One region of the Providencia sp. PROV004 genome, then DNA from elsewhere that is predicted to be linked to it. Evidence: riboswitches for the same ligand, from Rfam matches in the RefSeq annotation. Region 1 holds a riboswitch; the other holds the start of a gene.
The links. A riboswitch is a leader RNA that binds a small molecule or an ion and turns the genes downstream of it on or off. The one in region 1 is predicted to bind thiamine pyrophosphate.

Region 1 (10,904 bases):
TTTTAGAAAATACGATCAAGTGGGATAAAATCTCCTAAATAATAAAAGAGCACTAAGCGGTTGTGCAGCTAATGCTCTTTTTCAGTAAAATTCTAACGGCCTAAATAACCATCCCAATCTTTCCAAACGGGCTGTAAACCGGCTTGCACAAGTGCATTCGCTACTTGTGCGGCACTGCGGTTATCATTTGGAGAAAATTGTTCTAGCTCTTCTTTGGTATCTGCATAGCCGCCTGGTTGGGTTTTCGAGCCAGCACTGACGTTGTTAATTGCCAATGGCACCACGTTATCACGGAAATAAGGTGATTCACGGGTTGAGAGTGAAAGCTCTACATTTGGCGCCAGTAAGCGAAAAGCACAAATTAATTGCACTAATTCGGCTTCATTCATCAGTGATGCCGGTTCAACACCACCCGCACAAGGGCGTAAGCGAGGAAAAGAGATAGAATAACGACTTTGCCAGTAGTATTGCTGTAGGTACAACAAATGTTCTGCAACCATATAGCAATCAGTACGCCAACTGTTTGATAAACCAATTAACGCACCAAGGCCGATTTTATCTATACCCGCTTCTCCTAAGCGTTCTGGCGTGGCTAAGCGCCAGTGAAAATCCTGTTTTTTGCCTTTGAGGTGATGGAGTTGATACGTGGGCTCATGGTAGGTTTCTTGATAAACCATCACACCATCTAACCCCAGAGTTTTTAATTCCTTATATTCATCTGTGCTTAATGGCTGCACTTCCATCATTAAGGAACTGAAATAAGGGCGAATGATGGGGAATGTGTGACGAAAATAGTCCATACCCACTTTACTCTGGTGCTCTCCGGTGACTAGCAATAAGCTATCGAAACCAATTTTGCGAATGGTTTCGCACTCATTGATAATTTCAGCGTCATTTAGCGTTTTACGTTTAATTTTATTACTCATCGAAAAACCGCAATAAGTACAATCGTTTGCGCATAGGTTCGATAAATAAAGTGGAACATAAAACCCAACGGCATGGCCAAAGCGTTGTCGGGTGAGTTTCTGAGCTTTTTGTGCCATCAGCTCAATATAGGGACGGGCAGCAGGGGAAAGCAGTGCCATAAAATCATCGAGTGTGAGTATATCCACCGCTAAAGCATGTTCTACATCGGCAGGTGTTTTACTGTTTATCCGCAGTGTCGTATCGACCCAATCCAGTGCTTGTAAGCGTTCTTGGAAGCTTGGGATCATGATAAGGCCCCTAAGAAACTGGTCAATGGGCTGGACGCTTGCGCCTGTTGCTTCGGCGTAGCTAAACCACTTTGATAAGCTAATTCAGCCGCTTCGACCGCGAGTTTAAACGCTTTTGCCATGAGTACAGGTTGTTTTGCTACAGCGATTGCAGTGTTGACTAAAACGGCATCAGCGCCCATTTCGATGGCTTCTGCCGCATGGCTTGGTGCACCAATTCCGGCATCTACAACGACAGGTACAGAAGCTTGTTCAATAATGATACGGAGCATTTCTTTCGTTGCTAAGCCTTTGTTTGTGCCAATCGGTGCGCCTAATGGCATCACAGCGGCACAGCCAACTTCTTCTAAACGACGGCATAACACCGGGTCTACGCTGCAATAAGGCAATACAACAAATCCCTCTTTAACGAGCTGCTCTGCGGCGAGTAATGTCTCGATGGGATCCGGTAGTAAATAACGCATATCCGGATGGATTTCGAGTTTGACCCAGTTAGTACCAAGGGCTTCACGAGCTAGGCGTGCAGCAAATATCGCCTCTTGGGCATTTTTCGCCCCTGAGGTATTCGGTAATAGTTTCACGCCCAATTGTTGTAGAGGTTGTAAAATACCGTCATCTTGCCCACGTAAATCAATACGTTTCATTGCCATTGTCACTAATTGACTGCCGGATGCCGCAATGGCGTCTTGCATGAGGTTGGCGCTGGCAAATTTACCTGTTCCAGTAAATAGGCGTGAGTGAAAAGTAAAATCTGCGATTTTTAACATCATTAGCCCCCCGCGATAGCTTGAAACAACAAGATATTATCTTGGTCATTAATGAGATATGAATCCCACTGACTCTTCGGAATGATCACTTGATTGATGGCAAGTGCAGTTCCCACCATTGGGCGATCGAGAGTGGAAAATAATTGATTAACCGTCAGTGGGGCGTCGAATTCCATAGGTTGGTCATTAATTATGATATGCATGTTTCTTCCCGACAGATTGGACATTGCAGTGATGGCATTAATTGCAATGTATTCCATTGTTGCTGTTTTCCATCGAATAAACGCAATTTACCGCTCAGTGAAGAGGGAAGGCCGACAAGTAATTTAATGGCTTCCAGTGCTTGCAACGTGCCGATAATCCCAACCACTGGCCCTAATACCCCAGCAGTGCGGCAGTTGCGTTCGGGTTCATCTTGGTCTGGGTATAAACAGGCATAGCAACCGGTACTAAATGGCGGCTCAAGTACCATTAATTGGCCACCAAACCCAACAGCACTGCCGCTGACTAAGGTTGTATTGGTCATGACACAGGCGGCATTAACTGCATGACGAGTGGCCATGTTATCGCAGCAATCAAGCACTAAGTCGACTTGTTCCGCTAATGGAATTAAAGTCTCAACATCCAACTTTTGTGCGATAACATGGGTTCTTACCAACGGATTGAGTTGATGTAGCCTATCTGCGGCAAGCTGGGCTTTTGACTGGCCAATATCATCGGTATCGTAAAGTACCTGCCGTTGTAAGTTAGAAACGTGTAAGTCATCGTGGTCAGCTAGCCACAATTCGCCGACACCAGCGCCCGTTAAATAAAGGGATGCGGGAGAGCCTAAGCCCCCTAAACCGACAATTAGGACTTTGCTATTTTTCAGTTTTTGTTGCCCCTCAGGACTGATGTCTTCAAGTAATAGCTGGCGGCTGTAACGCATGAATTCTTGGTCACTTAACATGATTGAATTCCTTAAATCATCATTAGCCCTGTTTTTATGACGATAAACTAGGGCTAATTTTGTGATTAAAAATCGACTAATTGGCGTGATCCCGCTCAATTAAATTCAGCAAAGTTTCTGTTGCGGCGCGCCAATCATCGGCTTTAGTAATCGCACTGACTAGCGCGACACTCCCCACTCCAGTTGCTAGCACGTCAGGCACTTTATCAATGGAAATCCCACCAATGGCTACCGTTGGGTAATCAGGTGTTGCTTCCACCATGGCTTTAAGTGTTTCTAAACCCTGAGGCGAAGAAGGCATCTCTTTGGTTTGTGTTGGAAAGATATGCCCCATGGCAATGTAGGAAGGGCGAACCGATTTTGCGATAGCCAATTCATGCTCATCGTGCGTTGATATTCCTAACCGTAAGCCCGCTTGGTGGATTGCTAATAAATCGGTAGTTTCCAAATCTTCTTGGCCTAAATGTACGCCATAAGCACCAAACTCGACCGCTAACCGCCAGTAATCATTAATGAATAAGCGTGCGTTATGTTTTTCCCCGAGCGCAATAGCTTGTTGAATCTCATCACGAACATCTGCGTCAGATTTGTCTTTGATACGCAATTGAATTGTGGAAACACCTGCATTAAGCAAACGTTCAATCCATTCAACGGAATCCACAACGGGATAAAGCCCAAGGCGTTGTGCAGTCTCAGGAAAAGGGCTATTTGGGAGAGTTATAGCATTAGGCAATTTTGGCATTTTCATCCACCTCAGCATTCACAATTTCAGCACCGTGATAGAGTTCGCTGCCATGGGCACGGAAGGCTTCTGACATCTGTTCCATACCCGCTTCTTTTTCATTTGCTTCTTTTTGGGCCGCGTAGTCACGAACCTCTTGGGATATTTTCATTGAACAGAATTTAGGCCCACACATAGAACAGAAATGAGCAATTTTCCCAGAGGCTTGTGGTAAGGTTTCATCGTGATATTTGCGAGCAGTTTCAGGATCTAACGCCAAGTTAAATTGGTCTTCCCAGCGGAATTCAAAACGGGCTTTGGACATGGCGTTATCACGGATCTGTGCACCTGGGTGGCCTTTAGCAAGGTCAGCGGCATGGGCTGCAATCTTATAAGTGATTAGCCCTTGTTTAACATCTTCTTTGTTCGGTAATCCTAAGTGCTCTTTAGGGGTGACATAACATAACATCGCACAGCCAAACCAACCGATCATGGCGGCACCAATACCAGAGGTAAAGTGGTCATAACCCGGAGCAATATCTGTTGTTAGAGGCCCTAACGTATAGAATGGCGCTTCGTGGCAGTGCTCTAACTCTTCGGTCATATTGCGGCGGATCATTTGCATTGGTACGTGGCCGGGACCTTCAATCATGACTTGAACATCATATTCCCACGCAATTTTTGTGAGCTCACCAAGGGTATGGAGCTCGGCAAATTGAGCTTGGTCGTTGGCGTCTTGAATTGAACCGGGGCGTAGTCCATCCCCTAACGACAAGGAAACGTCGTAAGCGGCACAAATTTCACAGATTTCACGGAAGTGCTCATACAGGAAATTTTCTTGGTGATGAGACAAGCACCATTTTGCCATGATAGAGCCACCGCGAGAGACGATCCCTGTTAGGCGTTTAGCTGTCATTGGCACATAGCGTAGCAATACGCCGGCATGGATAGTGAAGTAATCGACACCTTGTTCTGCTTGCTCTAATAATGTGTCACGGAACATTTCCCACGTGAGATTTTCGGCGACGCCGTTCACTTTTTCGAGGGCTTGGTAAATCGGAACTGTACCAATAGGCACGGGGCTATTACGTAAAATCCATTCGCGGGTTTCGTGGATATAACGGCCAGTGGATAAATCCATGACGGTATCTGCCCCCCAGCGTGTTGACCAAATCAGTTTTTCTACTTCTTCTTCAATGGATGAGGTGACCGATGAATTACCAATATTGGCATTAACCTTAACCAAGAAATTACGACCAATAATCATTGGTTCTGATTCGGGATGGTTGATATTGGCTGGGATAATAGCGCGACCCGCCGCCACTTCTTGGCGAACAAATTCAGGGGTAATATTCTCTGGCAAATTTGCGCCAAAGCCTTGGCCTGGATGTTGTTGCAATAAAACTTCGCCACGAATACGTTCACGTCCCATATTTTCGCGGATTGCAATAAACTCCATTTCAGGGGTAATGATACCTTTGCGTGCGTAATGTAATTGGGTAACACACTTGTTAGTTTGGGCTTTTAACGGGTGGGGACGGTTGTTAAAGCGTAGATGGTCAAGGCCTGCATCAGCAAGGCGTTGTTGAGTAAAATCGGAACTTAAATTTTCGACAGGTACGGTATCAGCACGTTCACTTATCCATGGCGCACGAATTTTTTTCAAGCCTTTGTGAACGTTGAGTTCTGATGTTGGGTCGCCGTAAGGGCCTGAAGTGTCGTAGATAGGAACGGGTTCGTTGTCTTCAAATTGCGGGTTGTCTTTGTCGCCACCAATAAGGGTTTGCGAAAGCTGAATTTCTCGCATTGGGACTTGGATATCGTCTCTTGAACCTTGAAGATAAATACGTTCAGAATTGGGAAATGAAACGCCAGAAACAGTGTTGATAAAGTTTTCAGCGGCATCACGTTGGGCTTTACGAGTGCGAGCGGGTGCTGCTTGTGGCGATAAATCAGCTGTAGGGATGATATTTTGTTGTGTATTATTGGACATAGCAATTTCCTGACATTGTCACGGCTATCACAGCTAAGTGTGTAGCGGGTTTATCGAAAGAAAGTTGCTTGTCAGGAGTTCGGAGGAGTAATAAAAAGACATTGCGTTTAATTTTTAGCCAAATGAGAGATGGCAAAAAGACGCTGAGTGATTACTCTTGTTCCCTTCGCGGGTATTAACCCGATCAGGTTCCGCGGATCCCGAATTAACGGTCTCAGCCCGATGCTATGCATGCTAGGCACTCCGACAAGAGATTTCAGTATAAGCTTTCCTCGTCATTCTTCAAGCGATAAGTGCGTTGGCTGCGCTCGGCTCCCCAAGTCACATACTTGTGTATGCTCCTTGGGATATCCTCGTTTACCGCCTTCTTCTCACTTGAATTATTTAGAGGAAAGAAGAAATTAGAGTGGGATAAGATTATTTTCTCGTCATTCTTCGCGTGATAAGTGCGTTGGCTGCGCTCGGCTCCCCAAGTCACATACTTGTGTATGCTCCTTGGGATATTCTCGCTTACCGCCTTCTTCTCACTTGAATTATTTAGAGGAAAGAAGAAATTAGAGTGGGATAAGATTATTTTCTCGTCATTCTTCAAGCGATAAGTGCGTTGGCTGCGCTCGGCTCCCCAAGTCACATACTTATGTATGCTCCTTGGGATATCCTCGTTTACCGCCTTCTTCTCGCTTGAATTATTTAGAGGAAAGAGGAAATTAAAGTGGAATAAGGTTATTTCCTCGTCATTCTTCAAGCGATAAGTGCGTTGGCTGCGCTCGGCTCCCCAAGTCACATACTTATGTATGCTCCTTGGGATATTCTCGCTTACCGCCTTCTTCTCACTTGAATTATTTAGAGGAAAGAAGAAATTAGAGTGGGATAAGATTATTTTCTCGTCATTCTTCAAGCGATAAGTGCGTTGGCTGCGCTCGGCTCCCCAAGTCACATACTTGTGTATGCTCCTTGGGATATTCTCGCTTACCGCCTTCTTCTCACTTGAATTATTTAGAGGAAAGAAGAAATTAGAGTGGGATAAGATTATTTTCTCGTCATTCTTCAAGCGATAAGTGCGTTGGCTGCGCTCGGCTCCCCAAGTCACATACTTGTGTATGCTCATCGGGATAATTCTATTTATCTCCTTCCTCTAGCACGAATAATTTAGAGGAACCTTTGAAAGGCGAGTTAGTTAAAACCTAAAAAATTGAAATCAAGGCTGAGATAAAAATAAGGTTTATAAATTCCACTGATATTGTGGCCAATTGTGTTCGAGTGCGGCTTGCGTTAGGCGTTCGTCGCCGTTGATAATAAATACTTCATCGGCAAATTGGCACATGGGCAGGTCGTTGGCAGAATCGGTATAAAAATATACATAGGCATCAGTGATTGGCTGGTGGCGAACCCAATCCATAAGGCGTTTAACCTTGCCTTCTTTAAAGGTTGGGATACCGTCAATTTCGGTCGTATAGCAGCCATTTTGTTGTTTAATATCGATCCCCATGGCGACGTCTGCACCAAGTTTTTCGGCGATCTTTTTCACAATAAATGAAACAGTTGCGGAGATTACAATAATCGGGATCCTTTTAGCTCGATAATTTGCGATCGTTCTAATCGCTTCAGGGTAGATCCGCGGTAAAATCACGCTTTGTACAAAATCATCCAGCCAGATATCTACTTGTTCCGTTTTTACATTGGCGAGAGTTTGCAGGTTAAAACGTAAGTAAGTCGGCATATCTAATGTGCCTGCATTATATTGCGCCATCATGGCTTTATCCGCCTCTACAAACTGTGGGTCGTTGATAATTTGCCTGTCCCACAGATATTGCGTCCACAATACGCTGCTATCACCTTGAATTAACGTATCATCTAAGTCAAAAATGGCCAGTTGGTTTTGCATTATATTCCTATCTACTTATTAACTAAGTGCGCGAATTTCATTTTTATTAAACATCAATTCAAGGCGAGTGCCCGGTTCAAATAAACGCTCAGATGAGCGATTGAGTAAATCAACTGTCATGTGACCAGCAGGTGTATCGACGCTATAACGAATGATATTTCCCAATAATTGATGGTCAACAATAATAGCATCAACAGGGTGAGAAATATGGCTACCATATTGGCGACCTGCTTCTTTGACATATATAGACTCAGGGCGGATAGCAAGTGTACCTTGTAAATTAAGACCTAACATCGTATTGGCTTTTTTGGAGTCAACAAGGTTGTAATGCCCCATAAACCGAGCGACAAATTCTGTTGCTGGTTGGGTATAAATATTCTCTGCCGTGCCACTTTGCACTATCTGGCCTTTATTCATAAGAAAAATACGGTCAGACATAATCATCGCTTCATCTTGATCATGAGTAACAAAAATTGTCGTTAAACCTAATTCGCGTTGAATCTGGCGAATTTGCTGGCGTAAGTGCTTGCGAATGCGAGCATCAAGAGCAGACAGTGGCTCATCAAGTAACAAAATTTGCGGTTTCATGACTAATGCCCTTGCGAGTGCTACTCGTTGACGCTGTCCACCTGATAGCTGATGGGGAAATTGTTGTTCTTTTCCTTGTAACTCAACTAATTCGATCACTTCAGCGACTGCTTTAGACCTTGCTTGGCTATCAGTTTTACGCATTTTTAAACCAAACGCGATATTGTCAACCACAGTCATATTGGGAAATAACGCATAACTTTGGAACACCATACCCACCCCGCGTTGCTGCGCAGCTTGGTGGGTTACATTCTGGCGATTAATATAAAGTTCACCATCATTAAGTTGTTCAAGTCCTGCGATACAGCGTAATAAAGTTGATTTTCCGCAACCACTTGGGCCCAGTAGGGTAATAAATTCGCCTTTTTCGATAGTAAACTGAATATCAGCAAATACCTGATTAGTACCAAAAGATTTAGCTAAGTTTTCCGCAATAACATAACTCATCATTCATCTCCTGAACGATTTAATCGCATTGCTAACCATGTCAGCAATAAGGTAAACAGAAAATATGACATCACCAGAGCAGAAGTGAAATGTCCGCTGGTTTGTCGCATATTGAAAAGATAGATTTGCAAGGTTTCATAACGTGTTCCCACTAGAATATTGGCAAACACAAATTCACCCATTAAAAATGAAAATGAAATTAATAATGAGACCAACATACCTTTGCGAATATTTGGTAACACAATCATCATAAAAGCTTGGAAAGTACTGGCGCCGAGTAAATGTGCAGCGTCCATTAAGTCATGTAAATTAATACCTTGAAAGCTATTCGCAAGAGCACGATACATAAAAGGTAACGTGATGGTGAAATAAGTACCAATCAGGATCCAAGGAGTGCCAACTAACATGAATGGTTCATCGGCAAATATTTGCAGCAAGCCCACCGACGAGACGACAGGCGGAATCGCAAAGGGTAAAATAATCAGTAAATCCATCACCCCTTTGAGTTTAGGGAACCGATAAAATACCGCAAATGTCATCGGCAAAATAATTAATGTGCTAACCAGCAACGTACCAAAGCAAATTATTAATGAACGACCAAATGCCATGAGAAAACGCGGGTCTTGCCACAATTGTAGATACCATTTGATGGACAAGGCATCGGGTAGCACAGTGGCTCCCCAAGAGCTGGCGATGGAATACAAAAATGTGGCAATAATAGGTAGCGCTAATAGGCTAGCAACACTGATTAATACTAACTTATGGAGCCATAATCCAGAGGGTTTATTGTTATTGGTTATCATTTGGCTAATCACATTATTATTTTGCATGGTAGCTCCGCTTGATTAACCAATGATGGATAGCAGTAATAAAAGCTAAGATAGCGATAAGTAGCATTGATAACGCAGCAGCCATATTCGGTTCGAGAAATAAATCGCCGGAAACTAAACTGGCAATTCGGATAGTCACAAGGTTGTAATTACCACTCGTTAAGGCATAAGTACTGGCGTATGCGCCCATGGCATTAGCAATTAGGATAATAAAAGTACCAAGTAAAGCAGGGGAAAGCACTGGAATAGCAACTTTTAACCAATAGGTTATCTTGCTTGCTCCCATTGTTTTCGCAGCGTCTTCCCACTCCGGTTTTAGTGCATCAAAGGCGGGGTAGAGCAACAAAACGCCTAATGGGATCTGAAAATACACATACAACAGCATTAACCCGCTGGCACTGTATATATTAAAATCTTCGATAATTCCCCATGCCTTGAGTTGTAAGGTAATCGCGCCGTTGAAGCCCAAAATAATAATGAATGCAAAAGCAAGGGGTACACCGCTGAAATTACTGGCCATGGTGGTGAAGGAGATCATTATCCGGCGAATTTTCCCTTGCATTTTATAAATGGAAAATGCCGTGATACTGGAAATGAATAAGCCAATTACACTGCAAATAACGGAAAGCCATAGGGTATTTTCAAACGCTTGTAAGTAAAAATCATTATTGAATACTTCAAGGTAGTTACCTAATGACCATGCTTCTTCGTAGATAAAGCTATTAATTAGCACCCAAATCATTGGGGCGATTTGGAATAGACTAAACAGCACAAAGAATGGCAGCAGTAGCAGTGCAGCGCGCCAATGAAAACGAGCAAAGCGTTTTTTTAACATGGCAATTTTTCCCTGTTGTTGGTATGCCTGTTCACAGGGGGCAGGAATATCAGCCATTACAAATCTCCTTGTAACAGCGCATCACAAACTGGTTTATCGAGAGAGTGGGTTCCAAGTAAACGACAAATGGTTCCACAAATCTCAGTTTGCTCAATATTGCAGGGTTGATGAGAAAATTGCGAACCGACAACAAACAATGGAACTAAACACTCTTCAGGGAGTGTCCCTCCGTGGCTGCGATCATTATTCATACCGTGATCACTCGTGATCAGAATTTGATAACCTTGCTCAACCCATGTAGGAATATAATTCGACAGGATAATATCTGCATGGCGTGCTGCATTACGGTATTGTGGGGAATCAAAGCCAAACTTATGCCCTGTATCATCTATATTCATAGGGTGAATCAATAAGAAATCAGGATCAAATTGACTACGTAAATATTCCGCATCAACAAATAAATGGTCATCAGGGTAATGATCTGCTTGATAAAAGCAGCCATGTTGGATGGTTAGCGACTCATCATGGGTAAAACGGTCTCTTGTTGCTACGAAAGGTGCTCGGTTATACAGTTCACTCACCCAATAATAAGCAGCGGCGGCAGTTGTTTTACCTGCAAGGCGAGCAAGAGAGAATATGCTGTCAAAATGGGATAACCGGACAATTTGGTTATTT
Region 2 (10,904 bases), 1.4 Mb from region 1:
CCACATAATTTTCAATAACCGTTTTAACCGCCCATTCAGCGGTTGCATTGTCATTAATAGCGGCAAACAGGTGTTTTTTTAGTTGAGGGTCACTAAGTAGATGATTATAGAGATCAAAAATCGCAGCACTTTCTTTTGCTGAGCTAGCCATAAAACGCTTACTAATACGACGACATTCTGCTGTGGCACTTTCAAGAGCGGCGACAAGGCGTTGTTTTTCTTTATCGATATCAATAGCACTCGCTTGGAAAATACTATCTAAAGAAGGTTGGGAGCTATCTTGCCACCCATAAGCCATTGCAATTCCCTGTGATACCGGAATCGCTTTAATTCTATTTTGCCGATATTGCCCAAAAATACCTTTCGCTTGCGCTTGTGACAAAATCACAGCCAGTTGCATTGACAATGTGACCATGAAAGATTCTTCGGTTTCATTAAACAACCGCTTTTCCCGCTGCTGTACCACCAGCACGCCTAATAATTGGCGACGATAGACCACGGGAACACCTAAGAAAGCTCTCAAGCGTTCTTCTTTAAGCTGAGGCAGGAATTTATACTGAGGGTGTTCACGAATATCGGCTAGATTGAGCATCTCAGACTGGCGCCCTACCGCCCCTACGACACCTTCATCAAAACCTAGACGAATAGCAATCCCGCTAGGTTTTTTTAACCCGCGGGTTGCCATTAAGTAATAGCATTGGCGAAGGTGATCGGCTAAATAAATGGAACAAACATCTGTTCTCATTGCTTTGCAAGTCTCATTCACCAACACTTCTAGCGCATCAGTCAAACTTGTCGCCATTGCAACTTTTTCGACAATTTCACGTAAACGCATCAACATAGGCTACTTTGCTCCACGCCTACGGTTATTAAAAGTGGGTCGTTGTGGTAATTTTTGTTCCTGTAAAGGCATTACTACGGGGGCGAATTCTTTCATGACACGCCGATAAACTTCACGTTTAAAAGAAACGACCTGCCTAACAGGATACCAATAACTGACCCATCGCCAGCCATCAAATTCTGGCGATTTACTGCGCTGCACGTTTATATCGGCATCATTGCATTGAAGTTGGAGTAAAAACCAACGCTGTTTCTGCCCAATACAAACAGGTTTTGTATCCCAACGCACCAAACGCTTGGGTAATTTGTAACGTAACCAATTACGGGTAGATGCCAATAACCTGACATCTTTACGCTGTAGCCCGACTTCTTCGTATAGCTCACGATACATCGCCTGTTCCGGCGATTCCCCAGGATTGATGCCTCCTTGAGGAAATTGCCATGAGTGCTGACCATAGCGGCGGGCCCATAAAACTTGCCCTTGCCGATTACAAATTACAATTCCTACATTCGGGCGGTAGCCATCATCATCAATCACAGACTACCTCAATAACCAAATTTGAAAGATGCCTAATTGTTTCACACATACCTAAACTGGTAAACCTATATCAATACAGTTTGCAGATATGCCTGAAGTCACTACAATAGTGAACATCTCAACGGGGTGCCGAATTTATTTAGGCTGAGAAATAACCCGTAGAACCTGATCCGGTTAATACCGGCGTAGGGATTTGAGCCACCGCCTGCATATCTGCACCGGTTCCTCCTCAAATCCTGTGTCACTATCTTTTAGCGCAGGAAAAAGCATGTTTAAAAACAAAATTATAGCATCTATTCTTACCTTTAGTGCACTCAGTTTAAGTCAATTGGCATGGGCTGATAAACCAACGCTTACTGTTTATACCTACGATTCCTTTGCAGCAGAATGGGGACCGGGCCCACAAATTAAAAAGAATTTCGAAGCGCAGTGCGATTGTGAATTAAAAATAGTCGCACTGGGGGATGGCGTAGCTCTGCTAAACAGGCTCAGAATGGAAGGAAAAAAAAGCAAAGCGGATGTGATTTTAGGGTTAGATAATAATTTATTAGATTCTGCTGAAAAAACAGGCCTGTTTGCCCCTGCTGACATTAATACCAGCGCATTAAAACTCCCTATTTCATGGGATAGCTCAACTTTCATTCCTTATGACTATGGTTACTTCGCATTTATATATGACACTAATAAAATTAAACAACCACCAGCCAGCATGGATGCATTATTAAATAGTGAAAATAATTGGAAAATTATTTACCAAGACCCTCGAACCAGTACCCCTGGACTTGGCTTGATGCTGTGGATTGAAAAGCTGTATGGCGACAAATCTGCTGATGCATGGCAAAAAATGGCAGGCAAAACGCTTACCGTAACAAAAGGTTGGAGTGAAGCTTATGGCCTGTTCTTAAAAGGAGAAGGTGATTTTGTACTCAGTTATACCTCGTCGCCGGGCTATCAAATGCTCAATGACCAAAAAGATAACTATGCTGCCGCCTTATTTAATGAAGGGCACTATATGCAAGTTGAAGTGGCTGCAAGGTTAAAAAACAGTCCAGAGCCTGAATTGGCAAAACAATTTTTACAGTTTGTCTTAACCCCTGAATTCCAAAATACTTTACCAACAACCAACTGGATGTATCCGGTCATTGATATTCCATTGCCAGAGGTCTATAACCAGTTACCTCTACCTGAAAAAGCCTTACAATTTAGTTCTCAAGAAGTGGCCAAAGAACGCCAAAATTGGACTCGTTTATGGCAAACCGCCGTCAGTCGCTAATTAATTTATCTCTACTACCGGGGGCGTTGGCCTCCGGATTACTGATTACCGTTGCACTCATTAGTTTTGGTGCTCTGTGGTTTTTTGCGCCTGAAATTTCAATGGCTGATATTATCAGCGATAGCTATTTGTGGCATGTGATTGGTTTTACCTTTTGGCAGGCTTTTTTATCCGCTATTTTTTCTGTAGTCCCTGCTATTTTTCTCGCCAGAGCATTGCATCGCCGTCGTTTTTTTGGGCGAACTCTATTTTTACGCTTATGTGCAATGACGTTGGTTCTTCCTGTGTTAGTTGCCGTATTTGGTATTTTATCGGTTTACGGGCAAACGGGTTGGCTGGCTAAACTGTGCCAATTATTGGGGCTTAATTACAGTTTTTCGCCTTATGGCCTAAAGGGGATTTTGCTAGCACATGTCTTCTTTAATATGCCGCTAGCAACGCGTATGCTATTACAATCTTTAGAAAATATCGCTATTGAGCAACGGCAAATTGCAGCACAGCTGAGGTTTAATGAGTGGCAGCAATTTACCATTTTAGAATGGCCTTATTTACGGAGACAAATATTACCCACTGCTGCGTTAATTTTTATGCTGTGCTTTGCCAGCTTTGCGACTGTTCTCGCGTTGGGGGGTGGCCCAGCAGCTACGACCATCGAATTAGCTATTTACCAAGCACTTAATTATGATTTTGATTTAGGGCGAGCCACTATTTTAGCATTAATTCAACTCTTCTTCTGTGTCGGTTTGATGTTTATCTGCCACAGAGTAAATAGTGTATTTTCTGTTGGTTTTAGTCATCAGTCCCAATGGGTTGATCCTGCTGATAACACGTTTCGCCGCATTCGTGATTTTTTGCTCATCGCCGCTGCCATACTATTACTACTCCCCCAGCTGTTCGCGGTTATTTTCGATGGATTAAATGGGCAACTTTGGGCGGTATTGCAGCAACCCGCCTTATGGCAAGCCACGGCAACCTCAGTGTTTATTGCACTGTGTGCTGGCGCTGTCTGTGTGGTACTAACCTTAATGTTGTTATGGAGCAGCCGCGAATTGCGCTTACGCCAAGCAGCTCGTTTAGGGCAAGCCATAGAGCTTAGCGGGTTAATTATTTTAGCCATGCCGGGTATCGTCCTCGCGACAGGTTTTTTTATCTTTTTTAATGAAACGATAGGCTTACCTGAATCCCCTTACCCATTAGTTATCATGACTAACGCTTTGTTGGCCATTCCTTATGCGTTAAAAGTATTAGAAAACCCTATGCGAGACAGTGCTGAACGCTATAACCCGTTATGCCAATCACTCGATATTTCGGGTTTTAATCGTTTGCGAATTATTGAACTGAAAGCACTACGCAAACCAATCGCTCAAGCTCTTGCGTTTGCCTGTGTTATCTCAATTGGTGATTTTGGTGTCGTCGCGTTATTTGGCAATGATAACTTCCGCACGCTCCCTTATTATCTTTATCAGCAAATAGGGGCTTACCGATCAAACGATGGTGCAGTGACAGCCATGCTATTGTTATTGCTTTGTTTTTGCTTATTTAGCTTGATTGAACGTATTTCAGGAAAACATCATGATTAAATTGACTCAGCTAGATTACCAATACGACAACCTGACAATGTCGTTTGATTTTTCTGTTCAATCTGGTGAATCTGTTGCTGTTATGGGGCCTAGTGGTGCAGGGAAAAGTACGCTATTAAGTTTGATTAGCGGCTTTCAATTCCCCAATAATGGTACGATTGAGCTTAATGGCGAAGACCATACCTTTAGCCCACCCGCTAAGCGCCCTGTTTCTATGCTATTTCAAGAAAATAATTTATTTTCACACCTGACGATCCGGCAAAATATTGGCCTTGGGTTACAACCCAATTTGCGCCTCAATAAAACGCAAATTCAGCAAGTTGAGCAAATGGCGAGTCGTGTCAGCCTGAGTGAATGTTTAGATAGGTTACCGGCGCAACTGTCGGGGGGGCAACGACAACGTGCGGCATTAGCACGCTGCATGATCCGTAATCAACCGATTTTACTGCTCGATGAACCCTTTTCTGCTCTCGACCCTGCATTACGCCGAGAAATGCTACTATTACTCAAGGAAATTTGTGCGGAAAAATCAATCACACTGTTAATGGTTTCTCATAATGTTGATGATGCCCTACAAATTGCCCCGAGAACACTGGTTATTGCAGAGGGCAAAATTGCTTACGATGGCGATACCCAAAGCCTATTACAAGGGCAAAGTGCAGCATCTGCTTTATTGAGTATTACAGCCGTTTCTAATAATTAGCACTGTATAAATTCACACTATTCGCGTATATTTATCCTAACTATTTTTATGCGAGTAGCCTAATGACCCAACTCATCGCCCCAGCGGAAAGAGGCTTTATTCTTAGCCGGCACTGGAGAGACACCCGTCACGGTGTCGAGGTCTCTTATTGGCTACTCACTGATAACCAACCACAAAAGGTCACTGTTCCATATCAAAAAGCGATTGGTTTTTTAGCTGAATCTCAATTTCCTCGAGTAAAACACCTATTAGATGAACAACCCAATATTACCTATCGGCTTCTTGAATTAATTGATTTTAAACGTGAAAAGGTCTATGCGATTTATTGCCACCAATATCGACAATTACAGAACCTTGAAAAAAACTGCAACGAATTGGGTGTTGAATTATTAGAAACCGATATTCGCCCAAGTGAACGGTATCTAATGGAACGCTTTATCGCGGCCTCTGTCTGGTTTTCTCGAAATCAGCAAGGGGAGTTTCAACTAAAACCTTGCGAAGGCTACCGCCCCTTAGTCAAGGCCGTTTCCCTTGATATCGAAACCAGCCAACATGGTGAACTCTATTCTATAGGGCTGTCTGGCTGTGGTGACAACGTGGTATTTATGTTGGGGCCAGAACAAGGGCCTGCATTGAGCGCTGAACATCGCTTAATCTATGTGAATAGCCGCCCGCAATTACTTCATAAACTCAATGAATGGCTTCACCAATACGACCCTGATGCCATCATTGGTTGGAACCTAATCCAATTCGACCTACAAGTATTACAAAAACATGCAGAGCGTTATGGCATCCCCTTATTGTTTGGCCGGCAAAGCAAAAAGCTGGAATGGCGAGAGCATGGATTTAAACAAGGCGTCTTTTTTGCCGCTGCTGAAGGCCGGTTAATTATTGATGGTATCGATGCATTAAAAGCAGCGACCTGGAGTTTTCCATCATTTAGTTTAGAGTCTGTCGCCCAAGCGCTACTTGGTGAAGGTAAAGCGATTGATACCCCTTATGACCGAATGGATGAGATCAACCGTCGTTTCGCTCACGATAAACCTGCTTTAGCTCACTACAATATTCAGGACTGTATTTTAGTCCATCGAATCTTTGAAAAAACCGATTTAATGGCTTTCTTGCAGGAACGTTCAACGGTAACAGGTCTTGCTGTTGATAAAATGGGGGGCTCTGTAGCTGCATTCTCACACCTTTATATTCCCCGCTTACACCGACTTGGTTTCGTTGCGCCCAACCTCACAGAACAAAAAATGCAACTGAACCCCGGGGGCTTTGTCATGGACTCCCAACCCGGGTTATATGACTCCGTATTAGTTTTGGACTACAAAAGCCTATATCCTTCAATTATTAGAACTTTTCTCATCGACCCTGCAGGTATGATTGACGGGTTAGCACACCCTAACCTTGCACATTCGGTTCCCGGTTTTCGCCAAGCTTGGTTTTCTCGCACAACCCACTGTTTACCCGATATTGTCAGCCATATCTGGCAAGAGCGGGATAAAGCCAAAAAAGAGCATAATGCACCACTATCCCAAGCGCTAAAAATTATTATGAACGCATTTGCTGGAGTATTAGGAGCTGAAGGATGCCGTTTTTTTGACCCAAGACTGACCGCATCAATCACCATGCGTGGCCATGAAATTATGCGTACAACCAAACGCTTGATTGAGTCACAGGGTTACCAAGTTATTTATGGAGATACCGACTCCACGTTTGTATGGTTACGTGATGCCCACAATGAAGAACAAGCACAAAAAATTGGCTTTGCTTTACGTGATTACGTAAATAGTTGGTGGAAAAAACATTTAGCAGAAGAATGGCAATTAGAAGGTGTTTTAGAGCTCGAGTATGAAACCCATTACCGCCGATTTTTGATGCCCACCGTACGTGGTGCCGAAATGGGGAGCAAAAAGCGCTATGCAGGATTGAGTAAAGACACCATGGTATTTAGAGGGCTGGAAACCATTCGTTCAGACTGGACACCATTAGCTCAAATATTCCAAAAAGAGCTCTATACTCGTATTTTTTATCACCAACCTTACCGTGAATATATTCGTGAGTATGTCCAAAATATTCGTTCGGGCCAATATGATGACCGTTTAGTTTATCGTAAGCGTCTGCGCCGAAAATTGACTGATTACCAAAAAAATGTTCCTCCGCATGTTCGAGCCGCTCGTACTGCTGATGACTATAATTTAAGATTACAGCGCCCTTTGCAGTACCAAAATGGCGGTTGGATAAACTATATTATTACTCAGGCGGGGCCTGAACCATTGGAAATCATCACGGCAAAACCGGATTACGAACATTATATATCCAAACAAATCAAACCGATAGCAGATGCTATCTTGCCTTTCTTACAGGATGACTTTGATACCCTGCTAACTGGGCAAATTACCCTTTTGTTTTAAAATTTATTCTACCTTTGATGTTTTTTTAACAGGTGACGATAGCCTTCGGTTGAATTAATATATCGCCCCTTTGGTGTCTCGCACGTCTGGCTACACAAATTATGCGTGATAATCAACAATACTCATTATAATTCAAATAGACTGACTCATTGTCTCGGCCACAAGCCCAGCAAACGCCTTAGTGCTCACTTTGCTGCAATTTGAATGATTAAATGTGTATAATTAATCATCAGGTAACGACTATTTTTAAAATAATTCGAACTCTTCCTTGTGTAACTATTAATGAGTTACACCAACACTGGGCGAAGACACTGATAAAAATTGTCTTAAAAAATCTAAAAAATAAACTCTCAATTTTATGGAATTAAGTTAAATCTATGCCATTTACTCTTGGTCAACGCTGGATCAGCGATACAGAAAGCGAACTTGGATTAGGTGCCGTCGTGGCAATTGATGCCCGTATGGTAACGTTGCTTTTCCCTGCCAGTGGCGAAAACCGCCTATACTCTAGCAGCGATGCCCCTATTACCCGAGTGATGTTTAATGAAGGTGATACCATTACCAGCCACGAAGGCTGGCAACTTCAAGTTGAAAGCATTGAAGAAGATAAAGGATTATTGACTTACATCGGCACACGTTTAGATACGCAAGAAACCGGTGTCAGCCTTAGAGAGGTGTTCCTCGACAGCAAGCTCACATTCAATAAGCCGCAAGATCGTCTATTTGCTGGGCAAATTGACCGTATGGATCGCTTTGCTTTACGCTTTCGTGCGCGCAAATTTCAAAGTGAGCAAGTCAAACACCAAGCGACAGGCCTACGCGGTATTCGTGCAAGCCTGATCCCACACCAATTACATATTGCCAATGAAGTGGGAAAACGCCACCATCCGCGCGTATTACTCGCTGACGAAGTGGGCTTAGGTAAAACCATTGAAGCGGGGATGATTATCCACCAGCAATTAATGGCAGGCCGTGCAGAGCGCGTCTTAGTTATCGTTCCTGATAGCTTACAACACCAATGGCTGGTTGAGATGCTGCGCCGCTTTAATCTGCGTTTTTCTTTGTTTGATGATAGCCGTTACAGTGAAGCACAACATGATAGCGATAACCCATTTGAAACAGAACAACTCGTTCTGTGTTCACTGGATTTTGTCCGCCGTAATAAGCAGCGTTTTGACCAATTAGTTGAAGCGGGCTGGGATATGATGGTTGTCGATGAAGCTCACCACTTACAGTGGAGCGAAACTGCCCCGAGCCGCGAATATCAAGTTATTGAAACATTAGCTGAAAATATTCCGTCTATTTTGCTATTAACGGCAACACCGGAACAGCTAGGCCAAGAAAGTCACTTCGCTCGCCTGCGTTTACTTGACCCTAGCCGCTTCCATGATTACCAGGAGTTTATTGCTGAGCAAGAAAACTACCGCCCTGTTGCTGATGCGGTTTCGCTGTTGCTGTCAGGTGATAAACTAACTAATGACCAGCAAAATTTGCTTAATGAGCTAATCAAAGAACAAGATATCGAACCACTATTAAAGGCTGCAAACCTTGAAAGTGAAGACGGCAATGCCGCACGCCAAGAACTGATCAACATGTTAATGGATCGCCATGGTACCAGCCGACTGTTGTTCAGAAATACCCGTAATGGTGTCAAAGGTTTCCCTCGCCGTGAGTTGCATTCACTAAAAATGCCATTGCCCACCCAATACCAAACTGCAATTAAAGTGGCAGGTATTATGGGCAGTAAAAAAGACGTTGAAACACGTGCAAAAGAAATGCTCTACCCTGAGCAAATTTACCAAGAGTTTGAAGGTGAAAATGCCACTTGGTGGAACTTTGACCCACGTGTTGAATGGTTAATGGGCTTTTTGACCGCAAACCGCCATGAAAAAGTGTTAGTGATCTGCGCGAAAGCCGCAACCGCACTACAATTGGAGCAAGTGTTACGCGAACGCGAAGCGATTCGTGCTGCCGTGTTTCATGAGGGGTTATCACTATTAGAGCGTGACCGAGCAGCTGCCTATTTCGCTTCTCAAGAAGAAGGGGCACAGGTGCTATTGTGTTCTGAAATCGGCTCTGAAGGGCGTAACTTCCAATTTGCTAACCAGTTGGTGATGTTCGATCTGCCGTTTAATCCAGACTTACTTGAGCAGCGCATCGGCCGTTTAGACCGTATTGGCCAAAGCCGTGATATCAGCATTCATGTGCCTTATTTAGAAAATACCGCTCAATCTGTATTGATCCGTTGGTATCACGAAGGCTTAGATGCCTTTGAACATACCTGCCCAACAGGCCGAGCTATCTACGATAAATACTACCAACCATTGCTGCAATTTATGGCTGAACCGACAGTCACTGAAGGTTTTGATGATTTTATTAAAACCTGCCGCGCAGAGCATGACAGCTTAAAATTGCAATTAGAACAAGGCCGTGACCGCTTACTTGAAATGCATTCAAACGGTGGCGAGTCAGGTAATCAGTTAGCTGAAGAAATTAGCGAAGGCGATAACGATACTGAATTGGTTAACTTTGCGCTCAATCTTTTTGATATCGTTGGCATTAATCAAGAAGACAAAAGTGATAACTTAATTATCCTAACGCCATCTGACCATATGTTAGTACCTGATTTCCCAGGACTTCCTCAAGATGGCTGCACCATCACGTTTGATAGAGAGCAAGCGCTTTCCCGTGAAGATACGCAATTTATCAGCTGGGAACACCCTATTATTCGTAATGGTTTAGATTTAGTGTTATCTGGCGATACAGGCAGTTGTGCGGTTTCTTTACTGAAAAACAAAGCGCTGCCTGTTGGCACCTTATTGACTGAACTCATTTACGTTGTGGAAGCTCAAGCGCCTAAGAACCTGCAAATCAGCCGGTTCTTACCAGCAACCCCGGTACGCTTATTAATTGATTTAAAAGGTAATAACTTATCATCTCAAGTTGAGTTTGAAAGTTTTAACCGCCAATTAAATGCCATTAACCGCCATATGGCGAGCAAACTGGTAAATGCAGTACAAAATGAGGTTCATTCGGTATTACGCTTATCTGAGCCGATGATCGAAAAAGAAGCCAACGCATTGATAGAAAATGCAAAAGAAGCGGCTGATAAAGCGCTGACGTTGGAGCTTTCTCGTTTAGAAGCACTCAAAGCGGTCAACCCAAACATCCGTGATGAAGAGCTTGATATTATTGAAGAAGAGCGCCAGCAACTGATGACCAATATCGACCAAGCCACATGGCGCCTAGATGCCATTCGCTTAGTTGTGGTGACTCATCAGTAAACTATGATAATCAAACCATATTGTTCTATATGGTTTGATAATTAATTTAAAATCTACAACTCGAACTAATTATTTTATTTCGTACTTTTGCGTAATAAAAATAGGGTTACCCTAAGTAATTCGAGTTGTAGGTAGGCAGCAAACGAAGATATCTTGGGGAGCATACATAAGTACGTGACCCGAGTAGCTGAGTGAAGCTAACACCCCTACAACTTGAAGTATGACGGGTAATTGAATGATACCGTACAATCCACCGCTAGAACCTTGGCTCC

Region 2: another riboswitch for thiamine pyrophosphate. It lies ahead of thiB (thiamine ABC transporter substrate binding subunit); the one in region 1 lies ahead of thiC (phosphomethylpyrimidine synthase ThiC).

Annotation. Positions count from the first base shown of each region.
Region 1 is NZ_CP042859.1:407,521-418,424, forward strand. Features, by position in the region: gene FVA69_RS01795 (uracil/xanthine transporter) at 1-38, shown strand, start outside; gene thiH (2-iminoacetate synthase ThiH) at 93-1,214, opposite strand; gene FVA69_RS01805 (thiazole synthase) at 1,211-1,981, opposite strand; gene thiS (sulfur carrier protein ThiS) at 1,984-2,184, opposite strand; gene FVA69_RS01815 (HesA/MoeB/ThiF family protein) at 2,172-2,930, opposite strand; gene thiE (thiamine phosphate synthase) at 3,007-3,672, opposite strand; gene thiC (phosphomethylpyrimidine synthase ThiC) at 3,656-5,644, opposite strand; TPP riboswitch at 5,789-5,900, opposite strand; gene FVA69_RS21585 (hypothetical protein) at 5,901-6,752, opposite strand; gene FVA69_RS01835 (HAD family hydrolase) at 6,867-7,529, opposite strand; gene FVA69_RS01840 (ABC transporter ATP-binding protein) at 7,548-8,564, opposite strand; gene FVA69_RS01845 (ABC transporter permease) at 8,564-9,394, opposite strand; gene FVA69_RS01850 (ABC transporter permease) at 9,384-10,286, opposite strand; gene FVA69_RS01855 (alkaline phosphatase family protein) at 10,286-10,904, opposite strand, start outside.
Region 2 is NZ_CP042859.1:3,573,333-3,584,236, forward strand. Features, by position in the region: gene ptsP (phosphoenolpyruvate--protein phosphotransferase) at 1-841, opposite strand, end outside; gene rppH (RNA pyrophosphohydrolase) at 845-1,378, opposite strand; TPP riboswitch at 1,491-1,588, shown strand; gene thiB (thiamine ABC transporter substrate binding subunit) at 1,647-2,651, shown strand; gene thiP (thiamine/thiamine pyrophosphate ABC transporter permease ThiP) at 2,627-4,231, shown strand; gene thiQ (thiamine ABC transporter ATP-binding protein ThiQ) at 4,224-4,934, shown strand; gene FVA69_RS16355 (DNA polymerase II) at 4,997-7,348, shown strand; gene rapA (RNA polymerase-associated protein RapA) at 7,726-10,632, shown strand; gene rluA (bifunctional tRNA pseudouridine(32) synthase/23S rRNA pseudouridine(746) synthase RluA) at 10,868-10,904, shown strand, end outside.